Regions from separate parts of the Caldanaerobius polysaccharolyticus DSM 13641 genome, predicted to be linked through region 2. Evidence: predicted binding sites of a transcription regulator. Region 2 holds the regulator's gene; the other holds the start of a gene.
What was found. The regulator HrcA, encoded in region 2, represses chaperone genes, less so after heat shock. The targets are predictions, from matches to a motif close to ATTAGCACTCANNNNNNNTGAGTGCTAAT.

Region 1: a site for HrcA is predicted at 5,838-5,866, ahead of groES (co-chaperone GroES). Genes of this name have one in related genera too.

The regions. Positions count from the first base shown of each region.
Region 1 covers NZ_KE386495.1:16,438-25,425, reverse strand. Annotated here, with positions in the region: gene atpG (ATP synthase F1 subunit gamma) at 1-618, shown strand, start outside; gene atpD (F0F1 ATP synthase subunit beta) at 632-2,020, shown strand; gene CALPO_RS0106280 (F0F1 ATP synthase subunit epsilon) at 2,032-2,439, shown strand; gene CALPO_RS0106275 (S8 family peptidase) at 2,474-3,721, opposite strand; gene CALPO_RS15070 (hypothetical protein) at 3,998-4,120, shown strand; gene CALPO_RS0106260 (hypothetical protein) at 4,141-4,347, shown strand; gene CALPO_RS0106255 (hypothetical protein) at 4,439-4,621, shown strand; gene CALPO_RS0106245 (hypothetical protein) at 4,848-5,738, shown strand; gene groES (co-chaperone GroES) at 5,893-6,174, shown strand; gene groL (chaperonin GroEL) at 6,202-7,824, shown strand; gene CALPO_RS13405 (ArsR/SmtB family transcription factor) at 7,909-8,205, shown strand; gene larB (nickel pincer cofactor biosynthesis protein LarB) at 8,238-8,988, shown strand, end outside.
Region 2 covers NZ_KE386493.1:105,858-114,845, reverse strand. Annotated here, with positions in the region: gene mtaB (tRNA (N(6)-L-threonylcarbamoyladenosine(37)-C(2))-methylthiotransferase MtaB) at 1-957, opposite strand, end outside; gene CALPO_RS0100555 (RsmE family RNA methyltransferase) at 957-1,688, opposite strand; gene prmA (50S ribosomal protein L11 methyltransferase) at 1,681-2,616, opposite strand; gene dnaJ (molecular chaperone DnaJ) at 2,622-3,770, opposite strand; gene dnaK (molecular chaperone DnaK) at 3,821-5,653, opposite strand; gene grpE (nucleotide exchange factor GrpE) at 5,682-6,290, opposite strand; gene hrcA (heat-inducible transcriptional repressor HrcA) at 6,307-7,368, opposite strand; gene hemW (radical SAM family heme chaperone HemW) at 7,459-8,598, opposite strand; gene lepA (translation elongation factor 4) at 8,595-8,988, opposite strand, start outside.

The DNA of each region.
Region 1 (8,988 bases), on a different contig from region 2:
TCTGGCGATAAGGGCCTGTGCGGTAGCTACAATCACAACGTCATAAAACTTGCTGAAGAGTGCATCGCCCGTTCTCAGAACAGCTATTTAATGGTTATAGGGAACGTGGGAAGAAACTATTTTGCCAAAAAGGGCTACAATATCGATGTGGAATTCTTGTACACGGCTCAAAACCCCACCGTATATACCGCAAGGGATATAGCGGATATCGTTTTGAAGCTTTACAACAGGGATTTCTTGGACGAAATATACGTGGTATATACCCGTTTGATTTCTGCTCTGTCTCAGAAGCCCACTGTCATGAAAATCCTGCCATTGGATGTAGAGAGTTTTGAGAAAAAGGATAGCGGTGAGGGGTTCCACTACCAGTTTTTGTATCATCCTTCTCCGGTAGATGTCTTTAACGAGATGGTCCCTGAATATATAAAGGGGCTTATATACGGGGCCATGGTTGAATCTTATGCCAGCGAACAAGGGGCCAGGATGACCGCCATGGATTCAGCTACTAAAAACGCCGACGAGATGATAAGGAAGCTTACGTTGATGTATAACAGGGCCAGGCAAAGCCAGATCACTCAAGAGATCCAGGAGATCGTGGTCGCTGCCAACAGCTTATGAGGAGGTGAAGATATTGGGTAAAGGGAGGATTGTACAGGTAATAGGGCCTGTCATTGACGTCAAATTTGATAGAGGCAACCTTCCTGATATAAACCATGCGGTAAAGATAAGGTTAGGAGATAAAGTCATCACCGCAGAAGTATCCCAGCACATAGGAGACGACATGGTTAGGTGTGTAGCTCTGGCTCCTACCGATGGCCTTACCAGGGGTATGGAAGTTGAAAACACCGGCGCACCTATAACGGTGCCGGTGGGAAAATGCGTGCTGGGCAGGATGTTTAACGTGACGGGAGATCCCATGGACAACCTAGGAGAGGTAAAAGCTTCGGAGTACTGGCCTATACACAGAAATGCCCCGGATTACAGCAGGCAGAAGCCTGTGGCGGAAATGCTGGAAACCGGGATAAAAGTCATAGACCTTCTGGCGCCTTACGCTAAGGGCGGGAAGATAGGGCTGTTTGGCGGTGCGGGCGTTGGCAAGACCGTTCTTATAATGGAGCTTATAAGGAACGTGGCCATGGAGCACGGGGGTTACTCGGTTTTCACCGGCGTAGGAGAGAGGTCCCGCGAAGGCAACGACTTGTGGTACGAGATGAAGGAGTCTGGCGTTATAGACAAGACCGCTTTTGTGTTTGGCCAGATGAACGAACCGCCAGGGGCCAGGATGAGGGTTGCGCTTACGGGTCTGACCATGGCCGAATACTTCAGGGATGTGGAAAAGCAGGACGTTTTGTTGTTTATAGACAATATATTCAGGTTTGTACAGGCAGGATCAGAGGTATCGGCCCTTCTGGGCAGAATGCCTTCTGCGGTCGGGTATCAGCCTACGTTGGCCAATGAACTGGGGGCCCTGGAAGAGAGGATAACATCTACTACAGAGGGTTCTATCACCTCAGTTCAGGCCGTTTACGTGCCTGCTGATGACCTCACTGACCCTGCACCTGCTACTACATTTACCCACCTTGATGCCACTACGGTTTTGTCCAGGCAAATAGCGGAGATGGGCATATACCCTGCTGTAGATCCCCTGGATTCGGTTTCCCGAATACTGGAACCCGATGTGGTGGGCCATGAGCATTACACGGTGGCGCGAAAGGTGCAGCAGATCCTTCAGCGGTATAAAGAGTTGCAGGACATCATAGCCATACTGGGTATGGATGAGCTTTCCGAGGAAGATAAGCTTACCGTGAACAGGGCGAGGAAGATCCAGAGATTTTTGTCCCAGCCTTTCTTTGTAGCAGAAGCCTTTACAGGGATGCCGGGGAGGTATGTGCCTGTAAAGGACACCGTGGAAGGTTTCAAGAGGATTGTAGAAGGAGAACTGGACGATATTCCTGAATCTGCTTTCTACATGGTAGGCACTATAGATGAGGTGCTTAAAAGGGCAGAAAGCATGAAATAGGGGTTGATTTTATGCAGACATTCAGATTGGAGGTTTTGACACCGGAGAAGAGGTTTTTTGAAGGCGATGTGGACATGGTCATCGTGCGCAGCGTAGATGGGGAGCTGGGAGTGCTACACGGGCATACGCCGATGGTGGCACCTATTGGTATAGGCTCTTTAAGGATATTGGCCAACGGAGTGTGGAGGGAAGCCTTTATATCTGGTGGGTTTATGGAGGTGAAACCCGAGAGCACCCTTATCCTTTCCGATGCCGTGGAGTGGCCGGAGGAAATTGATATAAAAAGGGCAGAAGCTGCTAAGGAGAGGGCTCTTGAGAGGTTGAGGCAGATAAAAAGCAGAGAGGAGTATATACGGTCACAGGCGGCTCTTGCCAGGGCTTTGAACCGACTTAAAATCGCGAGGAAATACAGGGAATAAAATGAGCACCGTAGGTTGCAGGTGCTCATTATTTTTATGCCTGTTGAATCATGGCATTGATATCTATCACACCGTACCCCTCTGCATATTTGTCTTTGCCATTTAGCGGCTTTGCTGTTTTTATCATTATGTTTTTTACTTGAGAAGGGGTCAGGTGCGGGTTTTTTTGCAACAATAGAGCTGCCGCTCCTGCTACCATAGGCGTCGCCATAGAAGTACCTGAAGCGGTGCGGTACATCTTTTCAAATAAAAAGCTGCTTGCTCCCATTGACATAGGACTTCTGTTGAGGGATACGATGTTTACCCCTGGTGCCAGCACATCGGGTTTAAGCCTGCCAGAGGAAGTAGGACCTCTGCTAGAAAAATACGCTACCTCATCGTCCGAGGTATCTACAGTTCTTCTGTCGTCCAGCGCTCCAACGGTTATAGCCGATGGGCTTATGCCTGGCGTGGTTATGGTCCTGGGTTCAGGGCCGTTGTTTCCAGCCGCTACTGTTACTACAAAACCCTGCTGCCACAATTTCTCACATCCTCGCGCCATGGGATCGAGAAAATAGGGAAGCACCGCTTTGTCACCCAGGGACAAGGATACTATGCGGATATTATATTTATCTGCGTTATCCACGACCCATTGCATACCAGCCAGTATATCAGATGTATTACCTCTACCTGCTGCGTCCAGTACTTTGACACCTATGATGTTGGCTTCTGGGGCTACCCCTCTGTACTTTCCGTTAGAACTATAGCCGTTACTCGCGGCATCGCCCGCAACGTGGGTCCCGTGTCCGTTGTCGTCGTAGGGTTTTTGTTTACCGTTTATAAAATCTTTAAACGCTATTATTCGGTTTTCTGGCTCTGTGAGGTCGGGGTGGGGATAAACACCTGTATCCAGAAAAGCTATACCTATACCTTTACCTGTGTAGCCCGATTCATTTACACTTTTAGAGCCTATGACTTTTGTGGCGATGTTGAGAGTGCTTTTGACCTCAGAGTCGTCGGATATGAATATGACATCGCGGTTTGACGCCAGTTTTTTGATGCTTTCACAGGGTATTTCTACCACGTAGCTATCAATAAAAGGCAATTCGTATTTCAACGATGCCCCACACTTCTCAAAGTGCTTTAATATGCTCTCCTTTGAAGCTCTGGTATGGACTATGGCTGTAATACTGCCCCTGATGTTATCCAGGGCTTTTATTTTTAGCCTCTTGTCTATTTTTTTTTCTGTGGTGCTGTCTTTTAAGAATTTAGCCAGTATGGCTCCCATTATGAGATCTATCATGTAGGCGTTTCCCCCTTCACGGCAATTTCACTACATACTATGAAAGGGAGTCCTGATGTGTAACACATAGCTGCATAGCCACATATTATAAATTAGACTTAAGATAAAAGGATTAGGTGAGATTTGAGTAAAGCATTATTTAAAAGGAAGGTGAAATCATGGCAGGGAAAGATCAGTGGTTCCGTGGAGGATTTTTCTGGATCATTATAATAATAATAATAATCCTGTTATTTGTACCCGGTATTATAGTATTTGATAAGTAAGGAGGGTTGTGTTATGCCTGAGCAGCAGGAATTCTGGGGTTTTGAGTGGTTTTTCTTCATCATTATTATCGTGATATTGATAGTGATCCTTTTAAGGCCTAGAAGAAAATGTGAAGACAGAGAGCTAAAAAAATAAGTAATTGAGGAGGGTCTGATATGACAGAGAACAAATTGACACAAGGCGGCTTTTTTGATAGCGGCAGCTCACTGTTGTTCTTCTTCCTGCTCCTGGTCATAATATTTGGCGATGGGTTCTGGGGATTCTTTGATGGGCTCTTTGGTGGCACGGGTACCAGCGGCAGTTCATTGTTGTTCTTCTTCCTGCTCCTCGTCATATTATTCCAGGGTCGTTGGTTTAACTAATCCGCAAAAAGGCTCTATCGTGATCGCACGATAGAGCCTTTTTTAAATTCTTACATAGAATGTATAAAGAATGTGAATAGGAGGTTTTGCTATGAAGATACCCGGTGATACCCTGCTGTTCTTTTTCCTGCTGCTTACGATATTTTTTGATGTTCATTTCGATGAAAATAACCTGCTTTTTTTCTTTTTGATACTCACTATGGTGTCAAAGGATAAACCCAGGAGAAAGGTTAGAAGGTTTTTTGGAAGATTGTTGGGCCTTGAATTGCAGTAACACTTTTGAGCTGTTCCCGTATAATATATTAGATTTAAAAAAGAGAAAAAAGAGGAGGTTATCAAAATGCCAGAATCAGGATGGCACCGCGGCGGCTTTTTCTGGATTATTATAATAATATTGTTTATATTCTTCTTTATACCGATGATACATGAAAATTAAGTAAAAGGCAATTGGGGCCAGGAAAGCTGGCCCTGTACATATTTGCTATCAAGGAGGGATTTAATTGAACAGAGAGATGCTGGTCATCTTATTGCTTTTACTTTTGATAATTAGAGAAAAGAAACTGAGAATGGGAGACAATATAATGGCTTTGCCTCTGCCCAGGAGAAGGCAGCGCGGGGACCAAGACGGGCTGAAACTAAGGATGCCAGATATAAAGTTGACAGAAGATCACTTGTATAAAATAAAGGATTTGGTTTCTAGTGTTAAGACTTATTTGCCTGAAAGGGAGCAGATACTATCAGATCTGTACATAAACGTCATCAACGTATATGACTGCTGCAAGCGCTTAAACAGTATAGACGAAACTGGAGTAGTACATCAGATGAGGGATATAAGGGATGAGAGAAAAAAGAGGATAGAGATGCTGAAGGCGGCAAAACCCCACATGGCGGAGGATAAACAGGAGCTTTTGGACTTCTCCATCAATCTGCTGGAACTGATAGATGGGCTTGTGAACAACTGGAGCGAGTACATGGCAAAGATTAAATCTATAGTGGAAAATCCTGAGATAAGCCAGATAGAGAAGTTAGCACGGGTTATAGAGATGTTTAAGCCGCTGTTTAGGGATGACGATGGCAAAATAGATAAGTTCATTAAGAATTTAAAAATAATCGACCTGGTCACTAAAGCAGAATCGGTGATCAGCGATAAAGAAAGCAAGAACAGTGGAAATGAAGATATGGTGAGAGGCAATTCGGGAGATGAGAGGGAAAGATTTTTAAATAATGTGCGTGCTCTTATGAACGATCAACAAAAGGAAGTCTTTGATAAAGTCATAAATTATCTAATGAGCGGTGATGAACAGAACAAAGAAGGTTCTTCTGAGAAAGCTAAACCGTTAGAAATTGAAGAAAAGAAGAAAGAAAATGAGAAAAACGAAGAAAAGGACTAAAAAATTTGATAAATGCGCGTATAATTGCTTAAAACGGTGAAAAATTAACTTTAGGTGGATTTGCAATATCTTTTTTTTTAATCTATTATATTTCATGTGATTAGCACTCGATAAAAGCGAGTGCTAATAAAATCCACAGTAGGAGGTTGGAAAGATGAAAATCAGGCCATTAGGCGACAGAGTGGTCATTAAACCCATCGAAGCAGAAGAAGTGGTAGGGGGAATAGTACTGCCTGGTACAGCGAAAGAGAAGCCGCAGCAGGGCGAAGTAGTGGCTGTGGGTACTGGCGAGTACATAGACGGCAAGAAAGTCGAGCTTGAGGTTAAGGTCGGCGATAAGGTCATCTATTCTAAATACGCGGGAACAGAAGTAAAACTGGATGGCCAGGAGTATCTGATACTGAGACAAAATGATATCTTAGCCATACTTGACTAAAATTACATATGAGGGAGGAAAGCGGAGATGGCAAAGCAGATTCTGTATGGAGAAGAAGCAAGAAGAGCTCTGGAAAGAGGCGTAAATGCCGTAGCAAATACCGTTAAAGTGACTTTGGGACCCCGTGGAAGAAACGTAGTTCTGGATAAAAAGTACGGTTCACCTACTATAACCAATGACGGTGTAACCATTGCAAGGGAAATAGAGCTTAAAGATCCTTTTGAGAACCAGGGAGCGCAGCTGTTAAAGGAAGTCGCTACAAAGACCAACGATGTAGCCGGTGACGGTACGACCACTGCAACCCTTTTGGGACAGGCACTGGTTAGAGAGGGTATGAAAAACGTGGCGGCAGGCGCTAACCCCATGCTGATCAGAAGGGGCATGAAAAAAGCCGTAGATGCCGCAGTGGAAGAGTTAAAGAGGATTTCTCATCCTGTGGAGTCAAGAGAAGCTATCGCACAGGTTGCATCTATTTCAGCTGCCGATGAGGAGATAGGAAACCTCATAGCAGAGGCTATGGAAAAAGTGGGCAAAGACGGGGTTATCACCGTGGAAGAGTCCAAGACCATGGGAACCACCCTGGAAGTTGTGGAAGGAATGCAGTTTGACAGAGGTTATGTTTCTCCGTATATGGTGACTGATACAGAGAAAATGGAAGCAATACTGGATGATCCTCTGATACTCATTACAGACAAGAAGCTTTCAAATGTACAGGAGATTTTACCGCTGTTGCAGAAGATTGTGGAGACAGGCAAGAAGCTGTTGATCATAGCTGATGACATCGAAGGCGAAGCTTTAGCTACGCTGGTTGTTAACAAGCTGCGCGGCACATTTACATGCGTTGGCGTAAAGGCTCCTGGCTTTGGCGACAGGAGAAAGGAGATGCTGAGGGATATTGCTATCCTCACTGGCGGCCAGGTGATCTCTGAAGAGCTGGGCTATGACTTGAAAGATGCTGATCTCAGCCTGTTAGGTACTGCAAGGCAGGTCAGGGTTGACAAAGAGAACACCACCATTGTAGACGGTGGCGGCGACAAGAATGAGATTAAGAACAGGATACAGCAGATCAAGGTACAGATCGAAGAGACTACTTCTGACTATGACAGGGAGAAACTCCAAGAGAGGCTGGCTAAGCTGTCTGGCGGCGTAGCTGTGATACAAGTTGGTGCAGCTACAGAGACAGAGCTGAAGGAGAAGAGGCACAGGATCGAGGATGCCCTGTCAGCTACAAGGGCTGCTGTGGAAGAGGGTATCGTGCCTGGTGGCGGTACAGCGCTCATCAACTGCATACCCGCTGTTAAGAAAGTGGTAGACTCGCTGGAAGGCGAAATCAGAACCGGCGCTGAGATCGTAATGAAGGCTTTAGAGGAGCCCGTAAAGCAGATCGCGTTTAACGCAGGTCTGGAGGGTTCTGTAATTGTAGAAAAGGTGAAGAATTCCGAACCCGGCATCGGCTTTGATGCATATAAAGAGGAATATGTAGATATGATAAAGGCCGGTATCGTTGATCCCACCAAGGTTACTCGCTCAGCCCTGCAGAATGCCGCAAGTATTGCAGCTATGATCCTCACCACAGAGGCAGTTGTGGCTGATATCCCTGAGAAAGAGCAGACACCGCCGGCGCCCAATCCTGGAATGGACATGATGTAAGGTATATGCTATAATAAAAGCATGTTTATATTTAAATATAAACATGCTTTTATTATTTTTATATTTTTGCGGGGTTGAGGTAGATTGGAAGATATACTGGTCCTGGTTGATACCTTAAAGGCCTTGAGCGATCCCATAAGGCTCAGGATATTGAGTATGTTGTTAAAGCAGCAAAAAGGCGACGAATACTGTGTTTGCGATTTGGCAGAGGAGTTATGCATTTCACAGCCTAACGTTTCCCATCACCTTAAAATTTTAAAATCGGCTGGACTGGTAAAATGCGAAAAATCCGAAGGATGTTCTTATTATGTAGTAAACGGAGGAAAGCTCAAGGAGTTGTGCGAGAGTCTAAATAAAATACTTTTAGAGGATAACCTGTAAGTTTATAGTGAGAAAGTGAAAGAGGCGATGCTATGAACGAGGAGGCGCTTAAAAAACTTCTGGAGAAGATCCAGACAGGGGAAATCACCGTTGAAGAGGGCATTAGAAAGCTCAAAGTGCTGCCTTTTGAAGACTTGGGCTATGCCAAGATTGATTACCACAGAAACATAAGGACGGGATACCCTGAGGTGATCTTTTGCCAGGGGAAAAAGCTGGAGCACATCGTGGGAATTGTGAAAAAGATGCTGGAGAGAGAAAACAATATACTGGCCACTAGGGCTACACCTGAAGTATATGAGGCTATAAAAAAGATAACAGGGGACGTAGAATACCATGAACTGGCTAGGATAGTGGTGGTAAAGAGGCGAGAGATAAAGAAGTCTAAAGGCATAGTACTGGTAGCCACAGGGGGTACAGCCGATGTGCCTGTAGCAGAGGAAGCGGCTGTAACGGCCGAAGTGCTGGGCAACACCGTGGATAGGCTGTACGATGTAGGCGTTGCTGGAATACACAGGCTTTTGATGAATTCCGAAAGGCTTATGAGGGCCAGGGTGATAATAGCTGTCGCTGGCATGGAGGGAGCACTGGCCAGCGTCATTGGAGGACTGGTGGATTCCCCGGTTATAGCCGTTCCTACCAGCGTGGGATATGGGGCCAATTTCCATGGCTTATCCGCCTTGCTCACGATGCTAAACAGTTGTGCCAGCGGAATAGGCGTGGTCAATATCGACAATGGCTTTGGGGCCGGGTATTTAGCCAGTATGATAAATAAAATAGGTGAAC
Region 2 (8,988 bases):
TCTCACAAAATCATAGCTCTTTTCAAATTCCTCCTCTGTCTCACCGGGAAAACCCACCATTATATCGGTGGTTATAGCTACATCGGGAATCAAATCCCTTATCATGTTTACCACATCCCTGTAGTCCGACGTGGTGTAACTTCGCCGCATCCTCTTTAAAGTCTCATCACACCCACTTTGCAGAGATATGTGAAAATGCCTGCAAAACTTGGGCATATGAGCCACGCGGTTCACAAATTCCTCTGTCAAGAGGGACGGCTCCACAGAACTCATGCGAATTCTCTCAATGCCTTCTACCTTGCTTACATCTTCTATCAGATCGATGAGCTTTTCCCCTTCCAGATCTTTACCATACGACGCCACATGTATACCCGTAAGCACCACTTCTTTAAATCCCGCATGGGCTAAACGGTTTATTTCCTCTATGACATCTCTCACAGGCCTGCTCCTGATAGGTCCTCTGGCATAGGGTATTATGCAATAGGTGCAAAACTGGTTACATCCCTCCTGGATCTTGACGTAAGCCCTGGTCCTCCCCTTATGGCTTGACACAGCCAGTTGCTCAAAATCCCTCTCATTCCATATGTTCCCTACAGCTTTAACTCTTTTCCCTTTCATAGCTTCTTCTACCAGGTGCACTATCTCCTGTTTGCGATTGGTTCCTACCACGAGATCCACGCCGGGGATATTCATTATCTCATCAGAAGCTACCTGTGCATAACAGCCCACTACTCCTATAACCGCATCCGGATTGAGCTTTGATGCTTTGTGAATGAGACTGCGGGACTTGCTGTCACTCCTTGCTGTTACCGTGCACGTATTTATGATGTACACATCGGCCACCTGATCGAAATCCACAACAGCATATCCAGCTTTTTCAAACAGCTCTTGCATCGCCTCTGTTTCATACTGATTAACCTTGCAACCCAGTGTGTAAAACGCAGCCTTTTTTTGCATCAACCGATATCCCCCATCTCGTACATGATCAGCGAAACGGTAACAAAACCCGCTGTCTCAGTCCTCAAAACCCTTGGCCCAAGTGTCACCGGACAGGCCCCGCTTTGCACCGCCCTGGTCACTTCTCCATCGCTAAATCCGCCCTCGGGACCTATGAGTATTCCCACCTTTTTAAAGCTCTTACCCTTTCGCATAATGTCTTTTAAGTGGACGATATTTTCCGCCTCATGAGGGAGAAAAAAAATATCGTAGGACTTTATGGACTCCAGCACATCTTCAAAGGCCATAGGTTCGTGTATATAGGGAACTGTAGAGCGTCGGCATTGTTTAGAGGATTCATAAGCAATTCTCCTCCACCGCACCAGCTTGCCGCTGCTGTCATCCCACTTTACGACGACCCTCTCAGTGATGACAGGCACAATGCTGTTAATACCCAGCTCAGTACACTTTTGGACGATCAAGTCCATCTTAGCAGACTTAGGAAGCGCCTGATAAAGGGTGATGTCCACACTGGCTTTTACTGGCTGAAGGACGCTTAATATACTGGCCGTCACGTACTTTTCATTTATCTCTACGACTTCTACTCTGTAGTCATTTCCTATGCCATCGGATACCACGATGTTTTCTCCCTTTTTTATATGCAGGACCTTGAAGTGATTGAGCTCATCCCTGTCTGTTATCATAACTTTTTTATCAAATACATTTTCAGGGGATACAAAGAACTTATGCATTTAATACACAACCCATCGCAACCCACTCGCCGTCATACATGCTCTCCACAATGGAAAAACCATGGACTTTAAGCTCTTGCACCACGTCCTTTTCTCTCTCCTTTATAATACCACTGGCGATGTATATGCCGCCTTTTTTTAAATTTTCTCTGACGTCGCGGGTTATCTTTATTATCACATCAGCTATTATATTGGCCACGACCATATCGGCCTTTATGTCCTCATTCTTTAAACCCTTCAGCCCATCGTTTTTCCTAACCTCTACCACATTATTTACGCCGTTTTTCAACACGTTGTCCCGCGCCACATTAACTGCTACATCGTCTATATCCAAAGCCAAGACCCTGGATGCCCCTAATTTTGCCGCTGTCACCGACAGTATTCCCGAACCGCATCCTACATCCAGCAAGCTCATGCCTGGCTTTAGGTATTTTTGTAACATCACTATGCACATCCTGGTGGTTTCGTGGGTACCTGTTCCAAAAGCCATGCCAGGATCTATCTGGACAACCAGCTCACCTTTATCAGCCTGGTATTGTTCCCACTCGGGTTTGATGACGATCTTTGGCCCAATTTTTACAGGTTTATAATATTTTTTCCACGAGTTAGCCCAATCTTCTTCGTATACCTCCGCAGTGCTTATAGTGCTCTCCCCTGTGTTGATGTAGTTGCCCAGTTCTTTTACGCGATTTCTTACCGTGTTCAGCTTATCGGGCAAATCAGGTCCCTCTGGCAAATACCCTTTTACCACCGCTATGTTGTCTTCTACGATTAATTTATCTACATCCTCTTCATCCCATTCTGTTGCTTCTGAAGCTATATGAAAATCCTCTATTACCACACCTCCAGCGCCTACATCGTAGAGGATATTGGAAACAGCGTCTACCGCATCCCGGGTTGTCTTGACCTGGACTTCTATCCAACTCATAATTTTTAACCTCCAAATACGTTTCTCATCTTCTCAAAAAAAGACTTGCTCTGCTCGTTCACATCCTCACCGCTTATCTCCGCAAACTTCCTCAACAGCTCTTTCTGCTTTTCCGTAAGTTTTTTAGGAACTTCTACGTACACCTTTATTAACTCATCCCCTCTGCCATATCCTCTTACACTGGGTATACCTTTGCCCTTTAACCTGAACACAGTCCCGCTCTGGGTGCCTTCAGGTATGGTGTACTTTATTTTCCCTTCCAACGTGGGAACTTCTATTTCAGCTCCCAGTGCAGCCTGAACAAAGGAAATTGGGATTTCGCATATAATGTTTTGCCCCTCTCTTTTGAAAATCTCATGGGGCTTTACCTTTATCTCAATAAACAGGTCCCCTGGAGGGCCTCCGTTGACCCCCAGCTCACCTTCTCCCCTTAGAGATATGACGGAGCCGTTATCTACCCCAGCGGGTATCTTCACTTTTACCCTTCGTGACCTTCTCATCCTTCCAGTCCCTCTGCAATCAGGACAGAGCTCCTTTATGATCTTGCCTGTACCACGGCAATGCTCACAAGTTCTCACCTGTGTGAAGCTACCCAAAGGAGTTCGCTGGGTCTGCCTTATCTGACCTGTTCCCCCGCAGTACCCACAGGTAACCGGCTTTGTACCGGGCTTTGCACCTGTGCCATTGCAGGTGCTACACATCTCGGTGCGCTCTACCCTAAACTCTTTTTCTGCGCCAAAAGCCGCTTCCTCAAAGGTTATGGTCATATGATACCTTATGTCAGCGCCTTTTTGTGGGCTATTTCTCCTGCGGCCTGTAAAGCCTTCGCCAAAAAACATATCAAATATATCTCCAAAGCCGCCAAAATCTCCAAAATCGCCAAAGTCACCAAAGCCGCCGCCAAATCCTCCCGTGTTAAATCCACCCTGGCCATTGACGCCGGCATGGCCAAACTGGTCGTATCTGGCTTTCTTTTCAGGGTCGCTCAACACCTCATAAGCCTCGTTGATCTCCTTAAACTTCTGCTCAGCTTCTTTGTCACCTGGATTCATGTCAGGGTGGTACTTCTTTGCCAGCTTTCTATACGCTTTTTTTATCTCGTCCTGTGACGCATTTCTATCCACCCCTAATATCTCGTAATAGTCTCTCGCCAATCCAATCACCACCTCAGTCTAAAACCTGCCCTGACAGGGCAGGTTTTGTTTCAGTCGACTTTGTAATCCGCATTGTAAGTGTTGCCGTTATCGTCACGGCCTGAATTGTTGGAACCGGCTCCTGTATTCCCACCAGCGTTTCCACTGGCTCCGGCCTGCTGATATATCCTGGTAGAGACTTCATAGAAAGCCTGGGACAACGACTCTGTGGCATCTTTTATAGCCTGAATATCGCTGCCGCTTAAGGCCTTTCTCACCTTCTCTATTTCCGCATTGATCTTCTCCCTTTCCTGTGGCGTCACCTTATCGCCCAGGTCTTTTAATGTCTTTTCGGCCTGGTATATAGCCGAGTCCGCGTTGTTCCTTATATCGGCCTCTTCTTTCCTCTTTTTATCCTCTTCAGCGTACTTCTCAGCCTCTTTTCTCATCCTCTCGATTTCCTCTTCGCTGAGATTGGTGGTAGACGTAATCGTTATGCTTTGCTCTTTACCAGTACCCAGGTCTTTAGCCGAGACATGTACAATTCCGTTAGCGTCGATGTCAAAAGTTACTTCAATCTGCGGCACCCCTCTAGGCGCAGGAGGAATACCTGTAAGGGTAAAGCGGCCCAGTGTCTTATTGTCCTTAGCCATGGGCCTCTCGCCCTGGAGGACGTGAATTTCCACCGAAGTCTGGTTATCAGCTGCTGTGGAGAATATCTGACTCTTTTTAGTAGGTATGGTGGTGTTGCGCTCAATGAGCTTTGTAAACACGCCGCCCAGTGTCTCAATGCCCAGGGAAAGGGGCGTTACATCCAACAGCAGTATATCTTTTACCTCACCGCCCAAAACTCCTGCCTGTATAGCAGCTCCTATAGCCACGCACTCATCGGGGTTAATCCCTTTATGAGGCTCTTTCCCCGTAAGTCTCCTAACCGTCTCCTGAACCAGGGGTATTCTGGTAGAACCTCCTACCAGTATAACTTTATCGATTTTATCCGGCGTTAAATTGGCATCGCTCAACGCCTGTCTTACCGGACCTTCTGTAGACGCCACCAGGTCTGATATGAGCTCCTCAAACTTGGCCCTCGTCAACGTAACTTCCAGGTGCTTTGGCCCCGTCGCATCCGCCGTGATAAATGGAAGGCTTATCAGAGAAGAAGTGGCAGAGGAAAGCTCTATCTTCGCCTTTTCTGCAGCCTCTTTCAACCTCTGCAAAGCCATCTTGTCCTTGCTGAGGTCTATGCCGTGCTCCTTTTTAAATCCATCTATCAGCCAATCCATTATCCTCTGGTCGAAGTCATCGCCGCCCAGATGGTTATTTCCACTGGTAGCTAACACTTCAAAGACTCCATCGCCTAATTCAAGGATGGATACGTCAAAGGTACCTCCTCCTAAGTCGTACACCATTATCTTCTGGTTCTCTTCTTTGTCCAGTCCGTAGGCCAGTGAGGCCGCCGTAGGCTCATTGATAATCCTCAATACCTCAAGGCCCGCAATCCTGCCTGCGTCTTTTGTGGCTTGCCTCTGGCTGTCGTTAAAGTACGCTGGAACCGTTATAACCGCTTGCGTAACTGGTTCTCCCAGATACGCTTCTGCATCTCTTTTGAGCTTCTGCAGAATAAACGCAGATATCTCCTGCGGGGTATACTCTTTGCCATCTATGTTTACTTTGTAATTTGTACCCATATGTCTTTTTATAGACATGACGGTTCTCTCGGGATTGGTTATAGCCTGCCGCTTTGCCACCTGGCCCACTAATCTCTCTCCTGTATCTGTAAAGGCCACCACAGAAGGCGTAGTCCTAGCTCCTTCTGCGTTAGGTATTACCACCGGTTGGCCACCTTCCATCACTGCCACACATGAAAATGTGGTGCCAAGGTCAATTCCAATAATTTTTCCCATTTAAGCACTCCTCCTTAAACTCCTGATTTTATTTTGCAACTTTTACAAGACTTGGCCTTATCACGCGATCATTTAATTCATAACCTTTTTGAAGTACTTCTACCACGGTATTAGGCTCGCAGCCGCTATCTTCTACCTGCATCACAGCATGGTGCTTATATGGATCAAAGGGCTTTCCCTCTGCCTGGATCTCTTTTACATTAAAATCCGACAATACCTTCTTGAATTGATTTATCACCATATTAACACCATCTATTATAGCCCTATTGGCGTCATTGACCTCTACCGCCGCCGCCCTCTCAAGGTTATCGAGAACAGGTAACATCGCCAGTATAAGCTGCTCATTGCCGTACTTCACCAAATCCTCTTTTTCTTTCTGAGTCCGCTTTCTAAAATTGTCAAACTCAGCTTGAATTCTTTTGGCCAGATTTAAATACTCATCAGCCTCCTTTGTTTTTGCCTCCAGCGCCTCTTTAAGCTTTTTCACCTCTTCAGCAGCCTGCTCTTGTTCGTCTTCGCACTGGCACCCATTTTCACCGCCTTCACCGCCGTTTTCAACCTGCCGTGCCTCCTGAGGCTCATCGGCCTTATCGCAATTAATCTCTTCAGCCATCTTCTCTTCTTTCTTTTCCAACACCTATCCACCCCTTGTTTTATATTCCGTAAAGGTATTCCATTAATTTTCCCAGGTCTTCCTTTACCAGGTTAACTGTTGCTATGGCTTTCCGATAATCCATTCTGGTAGGTCCTATTATACCAATGCTGCCTATAGACCTGCCGTTTAATCTATACGCTGCTATGATGATGCTCATGTCCTTTGTTTCGTCGAACTTATTTTCGCTGCCTATGGTAATATCTATATCGTTATCGCGGTTGGGCTGCAGCACCTCGTACAGCAATTCCTTCTCTTCCAGCAAAGACATAAAATTCTTCACCTTTTTTATATCCTGATACTCAGGGTAATTGAATATGTTGGTGGTACCATCCATAAATATATCGCCATCGTCGGCTCTTCTCAAGGTCTTTTTTATCGAGTTTATTACGTTATCCAACAAAACATCGTCGTTAAACTCCACTTTAATGCTGTTGATCAAATCGTCGTCGATTTCCTCGATGGTAAGATATGATAGTTTATGGTTTATGAGGTTGTTTACCCTATCCACTTCAATAGAATCCATAGGTTTATTCATCTTCAAAACCGCATTTCTGACAAGACCTGTATTAGTGAGTATAGCCAGCAGGATATTGCTATCGTCAATTGGCACCAGCTTTATCGCCTTGAGCTTGCTTAGGTTGAGCTGAGGGGCTAATACCAACGACGTATACCTGGTTACATTGGAGAGCAATTTGGCGATCTTCTTGATTATCTCCTCAATCCTATCTTCTGCGTCAGAAGATATTTCCTCAAACAGGTATTTTTCCAGTATATACTTTTCCCTTTCATCTAATTCCGAAGTCAAACTTATTAAATCCTGCATAATACTGTCCACATAATATCTGTAACCTTTAATGGATGGTATCCTACCTGCAGACGTGTGAGGCTGCTCAAGATAACCCATATCTTCAAGGTCAGCCATTTCATTCCGTATCGTGGCTGAACTCAGGCCTATCTTATACTTTTTTGCAATTGTCCTCGAACCCACAGGGTCGGCTGTCTTTATATATCCGTCAACTACAGCTTTTAAGATCTTATCCTTTCTCTCATCCAATTGCATCCTGGCCTCACCTCTCATTGTTAGCACTCTCACTTATAGAGTGCTAATTCATGCTTATAAAATATCACTTAACGTGTAAAATGTCAATATTTATCTTAAAAAATCACTCAATACGGTATTGGAAACATCTATTCCTCTTTCAGTAAACCTGAGAAATCCGCTTTTTACTTCTAAAAATCCCATATCGCCGTATTTTTCAACGACGTCGCCGTACTCCTTTAGCAAATCCACATGATATCGTTCCCGGAATTCCTTCAAATTTATACCTGTAATAAGCCTTAAACCTGTAATAATGGCGTAAATGACCTTCTCTCTTTCGCTTACGTACTCAAATTCCTCTATAGGAAGCAGCCCTTTATGCACTTTTTTGATGTAATCCGTTATATCATCCGCGTTTTTATACCTTATATTGTCATAATAAGAACTGGCTCCAGCTCCTATGCCCACGTATTCGCTGTCCGTCCAGTATGCGGTGTTGTGTTTACACTGGTATCCGGGTAAGGCGAAATTGGATATCTCGTAATGCCTGTACCCCGCTGCCAGCAATCTCCTTTTGGCTTCATAATACATCTGGCGCTCCGTGTCCTCATCGGGCAAATCGAGTATTCCTCTTTTGACCATATCTCCCAAAGGGGTGTTGTTTTCTATCGTAAGGCTATAACAGGACACATGATGGGGTTTAAGCCCGATGACGGCATCAAGGGTCTGTGTCCACATGTCCATAGTCTGTCCTGGCAAGCCAAACATGATGTCTACATTTACATTGCCAAAGTACTTTAAAGCACTGTAATAACTGGACAAAAACTGCTCGTATGTATGCACCCTTCCCAGCAATTTGAGCAAATGATCCTGCCTAGCCTGTAAGCCCAGGCTCAAGCGGTTGACTCCCCTTAGAGACAGGCCTCTGAGCATGAGATCAGAAACAGTGCCTGGATTTGCTTCTACCGTCACTTCTGCCCCATCGTCAACATCGTAAAGGCTGCTAATAGTATCCAGAATAAGGGAAAGCTGAGATAGCGTAAAAGTGGTAGGGGTACCTCCTCCTATAAACAACGTCCTGACTTTATAGCCTTTTAATTTACACGCGTACATCTTCAGTTCGCCAATTAGTGCATCTAGATAATAGGGTTTTAATTTCTCCATTCCTGCAAAAGAATTAAAATCGCAGTAAAAGCACTTTTTTACGCAAAAAGGGATGTGCACGTAAATGCTTATGTCTTTCAACCTCAATTTTCGTCCTCCAACTTCAGCACTGACATGAAGGCCTCTTGAGGTATTTCCACCTTGCCTATCTGCCTCATGCGCTTTTTCCCTTCTTTCTGCTTTTCTAGAAGCTTTTTCTTCCTGGTGACATCGCCCCCGTAACACTTAGCAAGCACATCTTTTCTCATGGCCTTTACAGTCTCTCTGGCGATTACCCTGTTGCCTATAGCCGCCTGAATGGGTATCTCAAACAACTGCCTGGGTATGGACTCTTTAAGCTTTTCTACAATTTTTCTGCCTCTTTCATAGGCCTTATCCCTGTGCACTATCACAGAGAGGGCATCCACCACTTCCCCGTTTATGAGAATATCCAGCTTTATGAGATCAGATACCTGATAGCCCGCCATGTGGTAATCC